Regions from separate parts of the Nitratidesulfovibrio sp. HK-II genome, predicted to be linked through region 4. Evidence: predicted binding sites of a transcription regulator. Region 4 holds the regulator's gene; each other region holds the start of a gene.
What was found. The regulator sigma-54, encoded in region 4, starts transcription at its own class of promoters, with help from an activator protein. The targets are predictions, from matches to a motif close to CTGGCACGGNNNNTGCTT.
Positions count from the first base shown of each region.

Region 1: the regulator sigma-54 is predicted to act here: its motif matches at 2,385-2,402, upstream of RVX_RS15875 (flagellar hook protein FlgE).
Region 2: the regulator sigma-54 is predicted to act here: its motif matches at 2,248-2,265, upstream of RVX_RS02820 (flagellar hook protein FlgE).
Region 3: the regulator sigma-54 is predicted to act here: its motif matches at 2,104-2,121, upstream of RVX_RS03840 (YeiH family protein).

Region 1 is NZ_AP036014.1:3,762,417-3,767,362, reverse strand. It holds gene eno (phosphopyruvate hydratase) at 1-602, shown strand, start outside; gene folD (bifunctional methylenetetrahydrofolate dehydrogenase/methenyltetrahydrofolate cyclohydrolase FolD) at 1,316-2,182, shown strand; gene RVX_RS15875 (flagellar hook protein FlgE) at 2,512-4,017, shown strand; gene RVX_RS15870 (DMT family transporter) at 4,101-4,946, opposite strand, start outside.
Region 2 is NZ_AP036014.1:723,875-728,820, reverse strand. It holds gene RVX_RS02825 (DMT family transporter) at 1-549, shown strand, start outside; gene RVX_RS02820 (flagellar hook protein FlgE) at 633-2,138, opposite strand; gene folD (bifunctional methylenetetrahydrofolate dehydrogenase/methenyltetrahydrofolate cyclohydrolase FolD) at 2,468-3,334, opposite strand; gene eno (phosphopyruvate hydratase) at 4,048-4,946, opposite strand, start outside.
Region 3 is NZ_AP036014.1:943,759-948,704, forward strand. It holds gene RVX_RS03830 (insulinase family protein) at 1-1,179, shown strand, start outside; gene RVX_RS03835 (Fur family transcriptional regulator) at 1,405-1,863, shown strand; gene RVX_RS03840 (YeiH family protein) at 2,187-3,926, shown strand; gene RVX_RS03845 (hypothetical protein) at 3,986-4,324, shown strand; gene RVX_RS03850 (c-type heme family protein) at 4,518-4,946, shown strand, end outside.
Region 4 is NZ_AP036014.1:1,948,758-1,953,703, reverse strand. It holds gene RVX_RS07880 (PTS sugar transporter subunit IIA) at 43-492, opposite strand; gene hpf (ribosome hibernation-promoting factor, HPF/YfiA family) at 502-1,047, opposite strand; gene rpoN (RNA polymerase factor sigma-54) at 1,160-2,596, opposite strand; gene lptB (LPS export ABC transporter ATP-binding protein) at 2,872-3,597, opposite strand; gene RVX_RS07860 (LptA/OstA family protein) at 3,594-4,271, opposite strand; gene lptC (LPS export ABC transporter periplasmic protein LptC) at 4,268-4,946, opposite strand, start outside.

The DNA of each region.
Region 1 (4,946 bases), 1.8 Mb from region 4:
CGGAAATCGCGCTGGCCATCGACGCCGCCGCGTCCGAGTTCCACAAGGACGGCAAGTACGTGCTGGCGGGCGAGGGCAAGAACCTGTCCAATTCCGAGATGGTGGAATGGCTGGGCGAGTTCACCACGCGCTACCCGCTGATCTCCATCGAGGACGGCCTGGCCGAGTCCGACTGGGACGGCTGGCGCGAGCTGACCTACAAGCTGGGCGACACCATCCAGTTGGTGGGCGACGACATCTTCGTGACCAATCCGGACATCCTGGCCGAGGGCATTGACGAGGGCGTGGCCAACTCCATCCTCATCAAGCTGAACCAGATCGGCACGCTGACCGAGACCCTGGACACCATCGAGATGGCCAAGCAGGCCGCGTACACCACGGTGATTTCGCACCGTTCGGGCGAGACCGAGGACCACTTCATCTCCGACCTCGCCGTGGGCCTGAACGCCGGGCAGATCAAGACCGGCTCCCTGTGCCGCAGCGACCGGCTGGCCAAGTACAACCAGCTGCTGCGCATCGAGGAAGACCTGGACGACACGGGCATCTACTTCGGGCCCATGATGAGCGCGCACTTCGGCTTCGAGGAAGAAGGCGAGGACTAGCGCACGCTTGCGCGATGACGGGGAGGGGGTCTGCGAGGCTCCCTCCCTTTTGCTTTCGGGCGGGGGGAGAAAGGCGGGAGGAGGGAAGAGGGAAAGGCGGGGAGAGGCCCTGCCTGTGTCCCAACGCGGGGAATACGCGGCAAAACCCGCTATTCGGGTGCTGGCGGCGTCAGTGGCCATTTTCCCTTGGTCACGTACGGCAGAGCGCGTTGCGGTCGCCATCCGTAATGTTCGCAAGCTCACATAACGGCTGCCGCACGCTCCCTTCGGGAAAACGTCCCCTTCCTTGCCAGCCTCCGCATTTCGTAGTTTCACCCGTCTTTCCCGCACCCGCCGTCCGCGCGGAGGACCGCGCGGAGTATAAGGAAGAAAGGCAGTTCGACAGAAGAAAGACTGGTGGAGACAGGAAGGCACCGTGCTGCGGCGTGGCCCGTCACGGAGAGACGGCGGGCCTTGCGTGTGTGAGCCGGTCTGCCACTGCGATGCCTTTGTAAAGATATTTCAGTTTGAGCCCCACCCTTGAAAGGGGGACCGGGGGAGCGTGCTCCCCCGGCGGGGCACGGGGCAGAGCCCCGACTTCAAAACACTGCCTGCTCTCCCGCGGAGAAACAGGGCAGCGACACATGGCGGATGCGACCGGGACGCACAACAGTGCCGGGCAGCGGAATCAGACAGGCGGCGCGCACGCGCGCCGGATTTCGGGAGGTGGAGACATGGTGCTGCTTGACGGCAAGGCGACGGCTGCGGCCATTCGCGCGGAGCTGAAGGAAGAGGTGGCGGCGGGTCTTGCGGCGGCGGGCCGCGCGCCGGGCCTTGCGGTGATTCTGGTGGGCGACGACGGGGCCTCGCAGGTGTACGTGCGCAACAAGGAGCGCGGCTGCGCCGAGGCGGGCATCCGGTCCGAGGCGTTTCGCCTGCCTGCGGACACCGCGCAGGAGGCGCTGGAGGCGCTCATCGACGACCTGAACGGGCGCGAGGACATCGACGGCATCCTGCTGCAACTGCCGCTGCCCAAGGGGCTGAACAGCCAGCGTTGTCTGGAGCGCATCAGCCCGAAAAAGGATGTGGACGGCTTTCACCCCGAGAACATGGGGCGGCTGGCGCTGGGCCTGCCGGGCTTTCGCCCGTGCACTCCGGCGGGGGTGATGACCCTGCTGGAGCGGTACGACCTTTCGCCTTCGGGCAAGAAGGCCGTGGTGGTGGGGCGCAGCAACATCGTGGGCAAGCCGCTGGCGCTGATGCTGGGCGCGCCCGGCAAGTACGCCAACGCCACGGTGACGGTGTGCCATTCCGGCACGCCGAACCTTGCCGAGGAATGCCGCCGGGCCGATTTCCTGTTCGTGGCGGCGGGGCGGCCCTGCCTGATAACCTCGGACATGGTCAAGCCCGGCGCGGTGGTGGTGGACGTGGGCATTCACCGCACCGAAGAAGGGCTGGTGGGCGACTGCAAGTACGACGACATCAGCTGCATCGCCTCGGCCATGACGCCGGTGCCCGGCGGCGTGGGTCCCATGACCATCGCCCAGTTGCTCGTCAATACCGTGATCTCGTGGAAGGCCCGCACCGGCATGGCCGGGTAACGGGGATTCGGCGCGGGGGTGATGCCGGGGCAGACCGCCCGGCAGGCCCCGCATGCGCGAGGCTCTTTAGGGCCGCGTGGCACAGCCGCGCGGCCCTTTCGCATGCGCGGGCCACCGCCGCAGGGCAGTTCCTGCCGCCTCGCGCCCGTTTTCATGCGCCGACGTCTTTACATTCCGCAATGTTGCGAAATATTGCCCAACGCTGGCACGGCTCGTGCTTTGCGACCCTTCAGGGAAGAATCTTCCCTGGTCCCGCGTGCCCGCCTTCCGCCGGGAAGGCAGGCGAAACGCGGCACGGACCGGGGCATTCCACGCCCGAGGAGACACGCATGTTACGCGCCCTCTATTCCGGCGCCTCCGGCATGAAAACCCTGTCGCAGGGCATGCAGGCGGTGAGCAACAACCTCGCCAACGTCAATACCGTCGGGTTCAAGCAACAGCAGGCGCTGTTCGAGGACCTGCTCAGCCAGTACGCGGGCACGGGCAACTCCGCCACCACGTCCATCAGCCAGGTGGGCCTTGGCTCGAACCTGACCACCATCCGCACCGCGTATGGGCAGGGGCCGTATGAGTCGGGCACCGACATCACCGACCTGTCCATCAACGGCAAGGGGTTCTTTCAGGTTACCCTGGGCAGCGACGTCCACTACACGCGCGCGGGCAACTTCCGGTTCGACAAGGACGGCAACCTGGTGGACCCCAACGGCTACGTGCTCACCGGGCGGGCCATCACCGACGGCGTGGAGGGCGCGACGGGGCCAATCAGCCTGCCGCCGGGGGCAAACGGGCGCAACGTCATGGCTCCCAGGGCCACCACGTCCATCACGGCCCTGAACAACCTGGGTTCGGGCGACAAGTCGTCCGACGCGGCCAACCCCTACTTCTCGCTGCTTTCCAAGTGGAACGGCACGTCGGACACGCCCCTGGGCGATTCCGCCTACAACTACAAGCAGACCATCAAGATCTACGACGCATCGGGCACTGCGCACGACGTGAACGTGTATTTCGACGGCGCGGGGCAAAGCGGCGGCAACAAGTATTTCGAGTTCGTGGTGGCCATGAACCCGGCGCAGGACGGATCGGCCCTGGCGGGCACATCCGGCGCGGGGCTGCTGATGTCCGGCACGCTCACCTTCAATTCCGCCGGGCAGTTGGTGAACATGTCCGCCTACACGCCCACCGGCACGGACGCCACCAACCTCAGCAACTGGGCTCCGGCCTCGTTCGGGGCGGACGGCCTGCCGCAGTTCTCGGCCACCTTCGCCAGCGGCGGGGGCACGCAACTGATCAGCCTGGATCTCGGCCTGTCCTCGTCCACCGGCACGTGGACGGCGGGCGCGGCCACCCCGGCAGCGGTGGGGTCCAATGCCTCCGCCCTGATGGGCATGGGCGGGGCCACCCTGGCCTCGGCCAGCACCACGGCCTATGGGGGCAGTTCGTCCGAGCTGCGCTCGAAGCAGAATGGCTACGCGGAAGGATTTCTGGCCAGCCTGGACATCAGTTCGGACGGCACGGTCATCGGGCGCTACAGCAACGGCCAGAACGATGAACTGTACCGCGTCACCCTGTACCGCTTCACCAGCGAGGACGGCTTGCGCCGCGAGGGGATGAACCACTTTTCGGCCACCAAGGATTCCGGCGCGGCGGAAGAGGGCCTGCCCGACACCGAGAACTTCGGCACCGTGGCAGCCAAGACGCTGGAGCAGTCCAACGTGTCCATGGAGCGCGAGTTCGTGAACATGATCCTCTACCAGCGCGGTTTCCAGACCAACTCCAAGTCGATCATGACCGCCGACTCCATGATCCAGAAGGCGCTGGAACTGAAGCGCACGTAGGGGCCGAACGGCACTGGCATGAGAAAGGCCGCTCCTTTAGGGGGGCGGCCTTTTCGTTGCGGCAGGGGGGGGCGCGCGGCGCGCTAGCCCCCCGCGTCGGGTTCCGGCGCGGCGTCGCTGCGCCGGGTCGCGCCCTTGCCCTGCGACAGCAGCACGCCCACCAGCACCAGTGCGGAGGCCGCGTACTGCTGCGGGGTCAGTTCGTCGCCCAGCAGCACCCGGCCCATGAGCAGGGTGATCACCGGAATCAGGTTGATGAACGCCGAGGCCTGCCCGGCGGGCAGGCGGCTGACGCCGAAATTGTACAGCCCGTATGCCCCCAGCGAGATACATGTGCCAAGGTACACCACGGACAGCGTGGGCAGGATCGGAAAGGCGTCCGGCAGGTGCGTGGTGGGCAGGAACAGCAGCGGCAGAAAGAACGCGCTGCCCGCCAGGGACTGCACGGCGGTGATGAACAGCGGGGGGTAGGTGGCGGACAGCTTCTTGGCGTTGATGACGTACCCGGTGGCGCTGACCATGGCGCACAGTTCCAGCAGGTTGCCCAGCAGCGGATTGGGGGCGTTTTCGCTGCTGGCACCGCCCAGGCTCAACCAGACCACCCCGGCGATGGCCAGGCCGAAGCCGCACCACACCCGGCGGGCCAACCGTTCGCCCAGCATGAACCACGCGGCCACGGCCACGCACAGGGGCATCACCGATACGATCATGCCGGCCTGCGAGGCAGAGGTGTACCGCAGGGCATACGCCTCGAACACGAAATACAGGCAGGGCTCGCAAAGGGCCATGGCTCCCAGGCGCTTCCAGTCGCCCTTGCGGTAGCGCACGTGGCGGAAGTTGCGCCACAGGGCCAGGAACACCGCCGATGAAATGCCCATGCGCCCGAAGACAACCACCATGGGGTCATACCCTTCCAGGGCCACCTTCAT
Region 2 (4,946 bases), 1.2 Mb from region 4:
TGGTGCGGCTTCGGCCTGGCCATCGCCGGGGTGGTCTGGTTGAGCCTGGGCGGTGCCAGCAGCGAAAACGCCCCCAATCCGCTGCTGGGCAACCTGCTGGAACTGTGCGCCATGGTCAGCGCCACCGGGTACGTCATCAACGCCAAGAAGCTGTCCGCCACCTACCCCCCGCTGTTCATCACCGCCGTGCAGTCCCTGGCGGGCAGCGCGTTCTTTCTGCCGCTGCTGTTCCTGCCCACCACGCACCTGCCGGACGCCTTTCCGATCCTGCCCACGCTGTCCGTGGTGTACCTTGGCACATGTATCTCGCTGGGGGCATACGGGCTGTACAATTTCGGCGTCAGCCGCCTGCCCGCCGGGCAGGCCTCGGCGTTCATCAACCTGATTCCGGTGATCACCCTGCTCATGGGCCGGGTGCTGCTGGGCGACGAACTGACCCCGCAGCAGTACGCGGCCTCCGCACTGGTGCTGGTGGGCGTGCTGCTGTCGCAGGGCAAGGGCGCGACCCGGCGCAGCGACGCCGCGCCGGAACCCGACGCGGGGGGCTAGCGCGCCGCGCGCCCCCCCCTGCCGCAACGAAAAGGCCGCCCCCCTAAAGGAGCGGCCTTTCTCATGCCAGTGCCGTTCGGCCCCTACGTGCGCTTCAGTTCCAGCGCCTTCTGGATCATGGAGTCGGCGGTCATGATCGACTTGGAGTTGGTCTGGAAACCGCGCTGGTAGAGGATCATGTTCACGAACTCGCGCTCCATGGACACGTTGGACTGCTCCAGCGTCTTGGCTGCCACGGTGCCGAAGTTCTCGGTGTCGGGCAGGCCCTCTTCCGCCGCGCCGGAATCCTTGGTGGCCGAAAAGTGGTTCATCCCCTCGCGGCGCAAGCCGTCCTCGCTGGTGAAGCGGTACAGGGTGACGCGGTACAGTTCATCGTTCTGGCCGTTGCTGTAGCGCCCGATGACCGTGCCGTCCGAACTGATGTCCAGGCTGGCCAGAAATCCTTCCGCGTAGCCATTCTGCTTCGAGCGCAGCTCGGACGAACTGCCCCCATAGGCCGTGGTGCTGGCCGAGGCCAGGGTGGCCCCGCCCATGCCCATCAGGGCGGAGGCATTGGACCCCACCGCTGCCGGGGTGGCCGCGCCCGCCGTCCACGTGCCGGTGGACGAGGACAGGCCGAGATCCAGGCTGATCAGTTGCGTGCCCCCGCCGCTGGCGAAGGTGGCCGAGAACTGCGGCAGGCCGTCCGCCCCGAACGAGGCCGGAGCCCAGTTGCTGAGGTTGGTGGCGTCCGTGCCGGTGGGCGTGTAGGCGGACATGTTCACCAACTGCCCGGCGGAATTGAAGGTGAGCGTGCCGGACATCAGCAGCCCCGCGCCGGATGTGCCCGCCAGGGCCGATCCGTCCTGCGCCGGGTTCATGGCCACCACGAACTCGAAATACTTGTTGCCGCCGCTTTGCCCCGCGCCGTCGAAATACACGTTCACGTCGTGCGCAGTGCCCGATGCGTCGTAGATCTTGATGGTCTGCTTGTAGTTGTAGGCGGAATCGCCCAGGGGCGTGTCCGACGTGCCGTTCCACTTGGAAAGCAGCGAGAAGTAGGGGTTGGCCGCGTCGGACGACTTGTCGCCCGAACCCAGGTTGTTCAGGGCCGTGATGGACGTGGTGGCCCTGGGAGCCATGACGTTGCGCCCGTTTGCCCCCGGCGGCAGGCTGATTGGCCCCGTCGCGCCCTCCACGCCGTCGGTGATGGCCCGCCCGGTGAGCACGTAGCCGTTGGGGTCCACCAGGTTGCCGTCCTTGTCGAACCGGAAGTTGCCCGCGCGCGTGTAGTGGACGTCGCTGCCCAGGGTAACCTGAAAGAACCCCTTGCCGTTGATGGACAGGTCGGTGATGTCGGTGCCCGACTCATACGGCCCCTGCCCATACGCGGTGCGGATGGTGGTCAGGTTCGAGCCAAGGCCCACCTGGCTGATGGACGTGGTGGCGGAGTTGCCCGTGCCCGCGTACTGGCTGAGCAGGTCCTCGAACAGCGCCTGCTGTTGCTTGAACCCGACGGTATTGACGTTGGCGAGGTTGTTGCTCACCGCCTGCATGCCCTGCGACAGGGTTTTCATGCCGGAGGCGCCGGAATAGAGGGCGCGTAACATGCGTGTCTCCTCGGGCGTGGAATGCCCCGGTCCGTGCCGCGTTTCGCCTGCCTTCCCGGCGGAAGGCGGGCACGCGGGACCAGGGAAGATTCTTCCCTGAAGGGTCGCAAAGCACGAGCCGTGCCAGCGTTGGGCAATATTTCGCAACATTGCGGAATGTAAAGACGTCGGCGCATGAAAACGGGCGCGAGGCGGCAGGAACTGCCCTGCGGCGGTGGCCCGCGCATGCGAAAGGGCCGCGCGGCTGTGCCACGCGGCCCTAAAGAGCCTCGCGCATGCGGGGCCTGCCGGGCGGTCTGCCCCGGCATCACCCCCGCGCCGAATCCCCGTTACCCGGCCATGCCGGTGCGGGCCTTCCACGAGATCACGGTATTGACGAGCAACTGGGCGATGGTCATGGGACCCACGCCGCCGGGCACCGGCGTCATGGCCGAGGCGATGCAGCTGATGTCGTCGTACTTGCAGTCGCCCACCAGCCCTTCTTCGGTGCGGTGAATGCCCACGTCCACCACCACCGCGCCGGGCTTGACCATGTCCGAGGTTATCAGGCAGGGCCGCCCCGCCGCCACGAACAGGAAATCGGCCCGGCGGCATTCCTCGGCAAGGTTCGGCGTGCCGGAATGGCACACCGTCACCGTGGCGTTGGCGTACTTGCCGGGCGCGCCCAGCATCAGCGCCAGCGGCTTGCCCACGATGTTGCTGCGCCCCACCACCACGGCCTTCTTGCCCGAAGGCGAAAGGTCGTACCGCTCCAGCAGGGTCATCACCCCCGCCGGAGTGCACGGGCGAAAGCCCGGCAGGCCCAGCGCCAGCCGCCCCATGTTCTCGGGGTGAAAGCCGTCCACATCCTTTTTCGGGCTGATGCGCTCCAGACAACGCTGGCTGTTCAGCCCCTTGGGCAGCGGCAGTTGCAGCAGGATGCCGTCGATGTCCTCGCGCCCGTTCAGGTCGTCGATGAGCGCCTCCAGCGCCTCCTGCGCGGTGTCCGCAGGCAGGCGAAACGCCTCGGACCGGATGCCCGCCTCGGCGCAGCCGCGCTCCTTGTTGCGCACGTACACCTGCGAGGCCCCGTCGTCGCCCACCAGAATCACCGCAAGGCCCGGCGCGCGGCCCGCCGCCGCAAGACCCGCCGCCACCTCTTCCTTCAGCTCCGCGCGAATGGCCGCAGCCGTCGCCTTGCCGTCAAGCAGCACCATGTCTCCACCTCCCGAAATCCGGCGCGCGTGCGCGCCGCCTGTCTGATTCCGCTGCCCGGCACTGTTGTGCGTCCCGGTCGCATCCGCCATGTGTCGCTGCCCTGTTTCTCCGCGGGAGAGCAGGCAGTGTTTTGAAGTCGGGGCTCTGCCCCGTGCCCCGCCGGGGGAGCACGCTCCCCCGGTCCCCCTTTCAAGGGTGGGGCTCAAACTGAAATATCTTTACAAAGGCATCGCAGTGGCAGACCGGCTCACACACGCAAGGCCCGCCGTCTCTCCGTGACGGGCCACGCCGCAGCACGGTGCCTTCCTGTCTCCACCAGTCTTTCTTCTGTCGAACTGCCTTTCTTCCTTATACTCCGCGCGGTCCTCCGCGCGGACGGCGGGTGCGGGAAAGACGGGTGAAACTACGAAATGCGGAGGCTGGCAAGGAAGGGGACGTTTTCCCGAAGGGAGCGTGCGGCAGCCGTTATGTGAGCTTGCGAACATTACGGATGGCGACCGCAACGCGCTCTGCCGTACGTGACCAAGGGAAAATGGCCACTGACGCCGCCAGCACCCGAATAGCGGGTTTTGCCGCGTATTCCCCGCGTTGGGACACAGGCAGGGCCTCTCCCCGCCTTTCCCTCTTCCCTCCTCCCGCCTTTCTCCCCCCGCCCGAAAGCAAAAGGGAGGGAGCCTCGCAGACCCCCTCCCCGTCATCGCGCAAGCGTGCGCTAGTCCTCGCCTTCTTCCTCGAAGCCGAAGTGCGCGCTCATCATGGGCCCGAAGTAGATGCCCGTGTCGTCCAGGTCTTCCTCGATGCGCAGCAGCTGGTTGTACTTGGCCAGCCGGTCGCTGCGGCACAGGGAGCCGGTCTTGATCTGCCCGGCGTTCAGGCCCACGGCGAGGTCGGAGATGAAGTGGTCCTCGGTCTCGCCCGAACGGTGCGAAATCACCGTGGTGTACGCGGCCTGCTTGGCCATCTCGATGGTGTCCAGGGTCTCGGTCAGCGTGCCGATCTGGTTCAGCTTGATGAGGATGGAGTTGGCCACGCCCTCGTCAATGCCCTCGGCCAGGATGTCCGGATTGGTCACGAAGATGTCGTCGCCCACCAACTGGATGGTGTCGCCCAGCTTGTAGGTCAGCTCGCGCCAGCCGTCCCAGTCGGACTCGGCCAGGCCGTCCTCGATGGAGATCAGCGGGTAGCGCGTGGTGAACTCGCCCAGCCATTCCACCATCTCGGAATTGGACAGGTTCTTGCCCTCGCCCGCCAGCACGTACTTGCCGTCCTTGTGGAACTCGGACGCGGCGGCGTCGATGGCCAGCGCGATTTCCGCGCCGGGAATGTAGCCCGCTTCCTCGATGGCCTTCATGATGTAGCGGAAGGCCTCGTCGTGGTTCTTCAGGTTGGGGGCAAAGCCGCCCTCGTCGCCCACGCTGGTCACGTGGCCGTCGGCGGCCAGCAGCGCCTTCAGGGTATGGAAGGTCTCCGCGCCCATGCGCAGCGCGTCGCGGAAGGTGGCCGCGCCGATGGGCATGATCATGAATTCCTGAATGTCCAGGTTGTTGGGCGCATGCGCGCCGCCGTTGATGATGTTCATCAGCGGCACGGGCAGCACCTTGGAATTGACGC
Region 3 (4,946 bases), 1.0 Mb from region 4:
GAGATGGGCACCACCAGGCGCGACTTCGTGGACCTTGGCATGCGCATCGCCCGCAAGACCGGCGGCATGGATGCAGACACCCTGTTCGCCACCACCCTGGGCGCGCGCCAGCCCCTGGCGCGGCTGGTGGTGCACGGCAAGGCAACCTACGACAACGTGCCCGCGCTGTACGACATCCTTTCCGAAGTGCTGCTGGAGGCGAAGTTCGACGACCGCGAACGCTTCCAACGCATGGTGCTGGAGGAAAAGGCCCGCCAGGAGCACGTGCTGGCGCCTTCCGGCCACGGCATCGTCATGGCCCGGCTGCGCGCGGGCTACACCGAGGCGGGCTGGCTGGACGAGGCCACGTCCGGCGTGTCGTACCTGACCTTCCTGCGCACCCTGGCCGACCGCATGGAACAGGACTGGGACGGCGTGCTGGCCGACCTGGATGCGCTGCGCGGGCTGGTCCTGCGCCGCTCCAACTGCCTGATGAACGTCACTGCCGACGAAGAGGGCGGGCGCATCGTGGCCGCTCCGGCCGCCGCCCTGGCCGGGGCGCTGCCCGACGCGGCGGCGGAATCGGCCACCGCGCAGTGGCGCTACGGCGAGGCCCCGGCCGCCGCCGAGGCGCTGGTCATGCCCGCGCAGGTCAACTACGTGGGCAAGGCGGCCGACCTGTATGCCCTGGGCTACGCCTACCACGGCTCGGCCAACGTGGTGTTCAAGCACCTGCGCATGGCCTTCCTGTGGGACCGCGTGCGCGTGCAGGGCGGGGCCTACGGCGCGTTCTGCGCCTTCGACCGGGCCAGCGGGGTGCTGGCGCAGGTTTCGTACCGCGACCCCAACGTGGCCGCCACGCTGGACGTGTACGACGCCACGGCCGACTACCTGCGCCGCGTGTCGCTTTCGTCCACGGAACTGGCCAACGCCATCGTGGGGGCCATCGGCGACGTGGACCGGCACATGCTGCCCGACGCCAAGGGGTCGGCCGCGCTGTTCCGCCGCCTGTCGGGCGATTCCGACGCGGCGCGCCAGCAGATGCGCGACGAAATCCTGTCCACCACCAACGACCACTTCCGCGCCCTGGCCGACGTCATGGCCGAGGCGGCCCGCACGGGCCGGGTGGCGGTGTTGGGCGGCGGCGCGCTGGAGCGCGTGGCGGGTGAGCGGGGCTGGCGCGTGGAGCGGGTGCTGTAAGGCCTGACGTGTCGTTTCGCCCGTTGGGTCCGGCCCGAAAGGCGCGAAGCGTGCCCGTCGGGCGGACCTGAAACCCTGCGGACATCGGACGAGAATCCTGCGTTAGGGGGGGCTTTGGCCAGGCTGTTCCAGTTCCTGTTGTTCGTACCATTGCACGCCCCTGTTGCGCTGGCCGGGCACACGGTATAGGACAGCCAGACCACGCCCCACATCGCGAGGAGACCCATGAAGCAAGCCATAGACGTGTTTCACGAGTACATCGCCCGCAACGGCCTGAAGGTCACGCCGCAGCGCATGCTCATCGTAGAGGTGTTCATGAGCGCTGGCGGCCACCTGACCACCGAGGAACTGTATGAACGGGTGAAGGCCACGGATCCTTCCGTGGGGCAGGCCACGGTGTACCGTACCATGAAGCTGCTGTGCGATTCCGGCCTGGCCAAGGAAGTGCACTTCGGCGATGGCGTGGCCCGCTACGAGCAGAAGTACGGCAGCAAGCACCACGACCATCTCATCTGCGAAGCCTGCGGTGAGAACATCGAGGTGCTGGACGACGAGATAGAGCGGCTTCAGGAAGACCTGGCCCGTCGCCACGGCTACGTGCTGACCTCGCACCGCATGTACCTGTTCGGGGTGTGCGGCAAGTGCCGCAGCGACGGCAAGCGCCGCACAGAGCGCGAGGATTGAGCACCCGGCCGCCAGGCGTCGGCCCTTTCGCACATTCTCCGGCCACTGGCCGGTGAGCACGGCAACGCATCGTCACCATCAACGGGCCGCCCTTCGGGGCGGCCCGTTCGCGTTGCATACCCGGGGAGGCAGCAAGTGGTGAAAAGAAAAGTTTGCACTGAAAACTGTTGTTTTCAGCTTCATGATGGCTGTCTCCGTGCAAAGCGCTGAAATAAAAGGATCAGGTTGTCATTGCAAGGTCTGGCACGCCTCTTGATTAGCGGAGGGGCACGCCGTCCGCACTGCCGACGGGGGCGGCAAACCGCAAGGAGGAGCACCTTAACATGGCAACCAACGACAGCAACGTCGTCGTCGACCACGGGCACTCGCGCCTGTCCGACCTGTGGACCAAGGAAGACTACTGGGCCATCTGGCTCGGCTTCGTCATCATCATCGCGGGCATCTGCATCTACCTGCTGAATCCCCCGGCGGAATACGGCGAAAAGATCGCCAAGGCCAACGCCGTCATGGCCGCCGAGGCGCAGCGCGCCCCGTTCAAGACCCTGGCCTACTACAAGGCCCAGGACGACAAGGCCAAGGTCAAGGCCATGGACAGCCCCACGGGCAAGGCCATTTCCGCCTTCCTGAAGACTCCGGGCGGCTGGACCGACAACCCCCTTGATTCCTTCTACGTGAGCAAGTCCGCCGCGGACGCCAAGGCCGCCGCCAATGCCGAGAAGGCCGTGGAAGCCAAGACCAAGGCCGATGCCGCCCTGGCCGCCGCCGTGGCCGCCGAAACGGCCGCCGCAGACGCCGCCTTCGCCGATGCCAGCCTGAACGACGGGGCCAAGGCCAAGATCGCCGAATGGCGCGCCGCTGCCGCCAAGGCCAAGTCGGCCGCCGACAAGGCCAAGTCCAAGCCCATGAACCTGCTGACCAGCCTGCCGCTGCTCATGGTGGGCATGGGCCTGTTCTTCGCCATCGGCATGAAGTTCATGGGCAAGTCGGTGCCCGGCTTCCTGACGGGCTTCATCGCCGTGTTCGCGGTGGCGTGCCTGGCCACCATGATGGGCCATCAGTCCACCATGAAGTACTGGGGCATCGGCACCGAGGCCTGGGCCATCATCATCGGCATGCTCATCGCCAACACCGTGGGCACGCCCAAGTGGATCAAGCCGGCCCTGGAAGTGGAATACTTCATCAAGACCGGCCTCGTGCTGCTGGGCGCCGAGGTGCTGTTCGACAAGATCATCGCCATCGGCATTCCCGGCATCTTCGTGGCCTGGGTGGTCACCCCCATCGTGCTCATCTGCACCTTCATCTTCGGCCAGCGCATCCTGAAGATGGAATCCAAGACCCTGAACGTGGTCATCTCGGCCGACATGTCGGTGTGCGGCACCTCTGCCGCCATCGCCACCGCCGCTGCGTGCCGGGCCAAGAAAGAGGAGCTGACCCTCTCCATCGGCCTGTCGCTGGTGTTCACCGCCATCATGATGATCGCCATGCCCGCCTTCATCAAGGCCGTGGACATGCCCCAGATTCTCGGCGGCGCCTGGATGGGCGGCACCATCGACGCCACCGGCGCGGTGGCCGCTGCCGGTGCGTTCCTGGGTGAAAAGGCCCTGTACGTGGCCGCCACCATCAAGATGATCCAGAACGTGCTGATCGGCGTCACCGCCTTCGGCGTGGCCGTGTACTGGTGCACCCGCGTGGAATGCCGCGAAGGGCATTCGGTGGGCGTGGGCGAGATCTGGCACCGCTTCCCCAAGTTCGTGCTGGGCTTCCTGGCCGCGTCCATCGTCTTCTCGCTGATCAGCGGCAACCTTGGCCCGGACATGGGCAAGGCCCTGCTTGACCAGGGCGTGCTGAAGGGCCTTACCGCCTCGGCGCGCGGCTGGTTCTTCTGCCTTGCCTTCACCGCCATCGGTCTGGCCACCAACTTCCGCGAACTGGCCCACTACTTCAAGGGCGGCAAGCCGCTCATCCTGTACGTGTGCGGCCAGAGCTTCAACCTGGTGCTCACCCTGGCCATGGCCTACGTCATGTTCTATATCGTGTTCCCCGAGATAACCGCAAAGATCTAGGGGACATACGGGAGCCCGCCTCATTCCGCGGGGGCGGGCTCCCCCTTCCGGGAGTTTTCATGCGACACACGTTGCGTCATACCTTCATCGGGCGGCTTGCCGCCCTTGGCGTTTCCGTGGCGGTGCTGTGGGCGCTGTTCTTCGTTGCGGGGCCGCGCGTCGTGGCGCACCTGCCCGCGCTGCAACACTACGGGGCGGTGCAGGACATCTACGGCATCCGCAGCGGCCAGCTGTACTACACCGACGTGGAGATGTCGCAGCAGGCGGAGATCAATTCCCGCTCCACCTGGCGGTTCACACCGACGGGTCCTGCGAAGGGCGGGGATCCTGCCGCCGCCGGGCCGGGCGTGGCCCCGATGGCCGCCGGTCCCGCCGCCGCAGCTGCCGTGGCCCGTTGATGGCCGGGTGCGGAGCGCATTCGCGTGCTCCGCTCCGGGGCACAGGCTGTCCCGCGTGACCGTGGTGACCGGCGTGTCCCGCGTGACCCGCGTGCCCGGTTCGGGGTTCCTTGACGGGGACCATTGCGGCGACTAGGCTGCCTTCATCCCATCTTTCAACGAGGCGGCCGGAGTCTTCGGCCGTTCCCCGCGCATGTACATTCCAAAACCGCACACCCTGCAACACAAGTTCCTTGCCGGTCTGGCCGTGGCGGTCATCGGCCTGGGCGGGCTGTTCGCCACGGTGCTGTACATGCACCTGCGCACGGTGCTGGAAGAGGAGGTGCATGCCAAGGCCCGGCTGGTGTTCTCGCAGATAGACGCCATCCAGGGCTTCGTGCGCGAGGCCTTGCGCCCGCGCATGCTGCAAACCCACCCCGGCGAATTCATCATCGAGGCCATGTCCTCGTCGTACATCTCGCGCCAGGTCATGGACCGCATGGACAGCGACGGCGCGGGCCACATCTACCGCCGCGTGGCCATGGGCGCGCGCAATCCGGACTTCGAGGCCACCACCCACGAGCGGGGGCTGATCAGCCATTTCCGCCTGCACCCGGAACAGTCGCTGTGGACCGGCTACGAC
Region 4 (4,946 bases):
CGCGCCGCGCGCCTGCCGATGATGTGCGCAAGGTGTTCCGCGTTACGTGGTGCGCATCAGCGCCGTGAAGGCCGCCCCGTCCGGCGCGTCGAGCATGGCGCGGCGGAACTGCGGGTCCTTCAGCAGGCGCGAGATATGGGCCAGGATGCGCAGGTGCATGCCCGCCACCTGTTCGGGAGCCAGCACCAGGAAAAAGAGATGACACGGTTTCATGTCCAGGGCGTCGAAGTCCAGCCCGGGCACGCTGCGGCCCACGGCGACGACGATGTCGCTGATGGTGGCCAGCTTGCCGTGGGGAATGGCCACCCCGTCGCCGATGCCCGTGGTGCCCAGGCCCTCGCGGTCCTGCAGCACGCCCAGCGCAACGGCGGCATCCACTTCGGGATGCCGCCGCACCACGGCCTGCACGAGTTCCGCCAGCACCTCCTTCTTGGTGCCGGCGGAGAGCTCGGGCAGGATCAGTTCATCGTGAAGATAGTCCGAAAGCCGCATGTATGACGCCTAGACGACGGGATCGATAAGGCCGAAGTCGCCGTTGCGGCGGCGGTAGATGATGTTCACGCGCTCCACTTCGGCGTTCAGGAAGACCAGGAACTCGTTGTCGCCCTGGTCCAGCTGCATGGCCGCCTCGTCCACGTGCATGGGCTTGGGGGCGAAGTGGTCGGTGCCGGTGATGGTGCGTTCGTCGCCTTCACCCACGGTGCCGAAGGTGAACACGTCGATGCCCTTGCCCAGCTTTTCGGACTGCACCGTGCGGCGGCGGTCCTTCTGCTTCTCCACCTGCTTGCGCAGCTGCGATTCCAGCTTTTCCAGCACCAGGTCGAGGGTGGCGTACATGTCTTCCGATTGCTCGACGGCCGACAGGGTGAACCCGTCGCCGGTCATCTGCACTTCAGCCTTGTGGCGGAACTTGTCGACGGAAAGGTTCACCTGCATTTCAAGGGCGGACTTGCCGACAAACCGGCCAAGCTTTTCAAGGCGACGGCGGGCGTACTTCTTCAGGTGGTCGGAGGGTTCGAAGTTCTTGAAGGTGAAAGAGATGTTCATACGCTCCTCCAGTGGTGAGAGGGGAATGCGACGCGCGTCGCGCGGCGCGCACGCTGGGGTGCGCCTGCCGGGTGCGCCGCCCTGCGCCTGGTCCGGCGCGGGGCTCTGACCGTCAGAACAGTTCCTTCCGCTTGGAAGAGGAGGGAATGTCCATGGCAGTACGATACTTCGCAACGGTCCTGCGGGCAATATTGACTTTGAGCTGTTCCTTCAGAATTTCGCCGATGCGCTCGTCGCTCAGGGGTTCCTTGGGATCTTCCTCGCCGATCAGTTTCTTGATCAGCGCCTTCACGCTCTCGGAGCCCACCTGGCTGCCGTCGTCCAGTTCCAGCGCACTGTTGAAGAAGAACTTCAACTCCATGATGCCGTGCGGCGTGGCCACGTACTTGCTGGTGGTAATGCGGCTGACCGTGGATTCGTGCATGCCGATGTCGTCGGCGATGTCCTTCAGGATGAGCGGCTTCAGGCGCGAAACCCCGTCCTCGAAAAAGCCACGCTGATACTTCACGATGGATTCCACCACCTTGTACAGCGTACGCTGGCGCTGGTACAGGCTCTTGATAAGCCACGAGGCCGAGCGCATCTTTTCCTGGAAATATTCGCGCTCGCCCGCCGAGGCCGCCGCAGCGGCAGAGCGCTCGTACATGGTGCTCAATTGCAGGTGCGGCAGGCCGTCCTCATTGAGCATGATGATGAAATCGTCGTCGTACTTGTAGACGAACACGTCGGGGCTGACGAACTGCGGGTCGCCGCCGCCGTAGCTGGCGCCGGGCATGGGGTCCAGGGTCTGGATGAGGTCCAGGTACTCCTTGAGGTCCTCCATGGTCAGGCGGAACTTGCGCAAGAGCGGCTTGTAGCGCCGCTTCTCAAGGTCTTCCAGGTGGTCGCGCACCAGTTCCACCAGCACCTTGTCGCGCGTGTAGCCCAGCATCTCTATCTGCACCAGCAGGCATTCCTGCGCGGTGCGCGCGGCCACCCCCACGGGGTCGAAGCGCTGCAGGGCGTGCAGCACCGGCTCCACCTCGCCGGGGGCCACGCCCGCCATTTCGGCGATCTCGTCGATGGTCGCATGCAGGTAGCCCGACGAGGCGATGTTGCCGATGATCACCTCGCCGATGTCCTTCTGGCGCTCGGTGAGCGCGGAAAGGCGCAACTGCCACATCAGGTGCCCTTCCAGCGAGGGCTTTGCGGCGTAGCGCGCCTCGAACGAGGTCATCTCCTCGGGCATTTCCGATTCGCGCACCGTTGACTGGCGGCTGGTGCTGGCGAAATCGCCCAGGTAATCCTCCCAGTCGGCCTCGCGGGCAATATCGCGGTCGTAGGCGACATCCGCCGCCGCTTCGGGGGCGGCGTCCCGCTGGTCGGGGGCTTCGGACTGCGGCCCCTCGTCCTGCGCTTCCTCCAGGAACGGGTTTTCCAGCAGCTCCTGCTGCACCGTCTCGACAAGCTCAAGCCGCGAAAGCTGCAGCAGCCGGATGGCCTGTTGCAGTTGCGGCGTCATCACCAATTGCTGGGTGAGCTTGAGCTGTTGCCTGAGTTCCAATGCCATGCGTGGACGACCCCTATGCACCAAACGTTGAGGGCGAGCAAGATGACGACGCAACGCGGGGTGCGACGTCAAGCAAGAAACGGCCCACTGTGGAAATGTGTTCCCTTCCCCAAGAGGTTAGGGAAACCATGCCATAGAAGCAAAAAGTATGCAACCGCTGTCGCCATTTCGCCGGATACCCCCGGAGGGATGCCCCGCACCCCGGCGGCAGGCACGAAAAAGGCGCCCCCCGCGATGCGGAAGGCGCCGTGAATGCGGCAAAAATGCAAATGGAGCTAGAGCGAGAATCCCTCGCCCAGATACACGTCGCGCGCGCGCGGGTTGTCCACGATGTGCGCGGGGGTGCCCTCCAGGATCACTTCGCCCTGGTGGACCAGGTAGGCCCTGTCGCAGATATGCAGGGTTTCCCGCACGTTGTGGTCGGAGATGAGCACACCGATGCCCCGGTCGCGCAGGCCGGTGATCAGTTGCTGGATGTCGTCCACCGCCAGCGGGTCGATGCCCGCGAACGGTTCGTCCAGCAGGATGAACTTGGGCTCGCGGATCATGGACCGCGCGATCTCCAGCCGCCGCCGCTCGCCGCCGGACAGGTGCATGGCCACGGAATCCGCCAGATGGCTGATGCCGAAGTCGGCCATCAGCATGTCCGACCGCTCCTGCTGCCTGGCCCTGGAAAGCCCGGTGTGCTCAAGGATGATCTGAAGATTCTGGCGCACCGTGAGCCGACGAAAGATGGAACTTTCCTGCGGCAGATAGCTCAACCCCACCCGGGCCCGCTCGTGCAGGGGCCAGTCGGCGATGTCGCGGCCGTCAAGCTCCACGCGCCCCGCGGTCGGCTTGATGATGCCGATGAGCATGTAGAACGTGGTGGTCTTGCCCGCGCCGTTGGGGCCAAGCAGCCCCACGGTCTCGCCCTGCGACACGGAAAGGGACACGCCGCGCACCACCTCGCGCTGGCCGAACTGCTTGTGCAGGTCCTCCCCGCGCAGCACCGAGCTCACTGGGCCGCCCCCGAGGGTTTGGCGGCGTCCTTGCCGTCATCCTTGCCGTTGTCCTTGGACTCGCCGAGGGGATTCACGTCGCCCGACGAGGTGAACACCGCCTGCACCCGCTTTGCGCCGGAACCGCGCACTTCGCTGCGGTTCTCGCGGGTGTAGAAGGTGATGACCTCGCCCTTGATGCTGTTGTCGCCCTCGTGCAGCACGGGGTTGCCTTCCATGACCATGACGGCGTTGTCCACGGTGTAGGTGGCCTTCTCGCATTCGCCGGTGCGGTTCTCGCGCTTCATGCGCACGTTGCGTTCGGCCACGATGCGGTCGATCTCGCCCGCGTCCATCCCCGACACTCCGGGCTGGCCCGATTGGCCCTGCGCGGCGTCTCCCGCCGTGTCGGCCTTGCCGGGCTTGGCCGACTTCTTCTTGAGATGCAGGGTAATGCGCTCGGCCCACATCTCGAAGTCCGGGCGCTGCACGTACACGGTGCCCTCGAAGATCACCACCTGGCCCTTGGCGTCGTACTGCATGCGGTCCGACTTGACGGCCGTGGGCACGTCGCGCCGCACGGGGGAGGGGGACTTGGCGTCGGCGGCAATGGCGGGCACGGGGGCCACGGCCGATGCCGAAAAGGTCAACAGCAGCGCCACGCACAGCGCGGAGCGGATGCCGGTATATTTCATTGCCTGGTCTCCTGCTTGGTTGGCTTGGAAGCGCCCGCGTCAGTGTTCGGGGCCTTGGGGGGCGACGCCTTTCGGGCGGTCTGCCCCGGTTTGTGCTGGGCGGCCTTTCCGGAAACGTCCTTTTTCAGGGCTTCCTTCTTCGCAACATCCTTGCGCGGGGCATCCTTTTTCGGGGCGACCGCCTTGGGCTGCGCGCCATCGGCCTGCCCGCCCTTCTCATCGGCGCGAGGCATGAGCAGCAACGACACCCCGTCGCTGCCGCGCAGCACGTCGGCGGCCACGTCCCATTCCAGTTTCGTGGCGTTGCCCGACATGCCCTGGCCCGCCATGCGCGCCCCTTCGGGAAAATACATGGTGCGGCTGGTGCCGTTGTACACCATCAGGCTGGCGAACAGTTCGTGCCGCTCATGCGTGGCGTGCACGTCGTCCCACATGCGCACCAGTTGCACCTGCTGTTGCACCTCGCCCTTCTGGGCCACGATGCGCACCTGCTTGCCCCCGTCCATCTGGTAGACGAGGTCGGGCTTGTCCACGTCGATGATATTGTTGGTCTGGCGTAACTGGGCCCAGGTGGCCTTCAGCCGCCACAGTTCTATGCCCTTCTCGCCCTGAACCAGTTCTATGCCCTTCATGGCCACGCCCACGGCCTCTTCCAGCGTGGTGGAGGACGGCGCG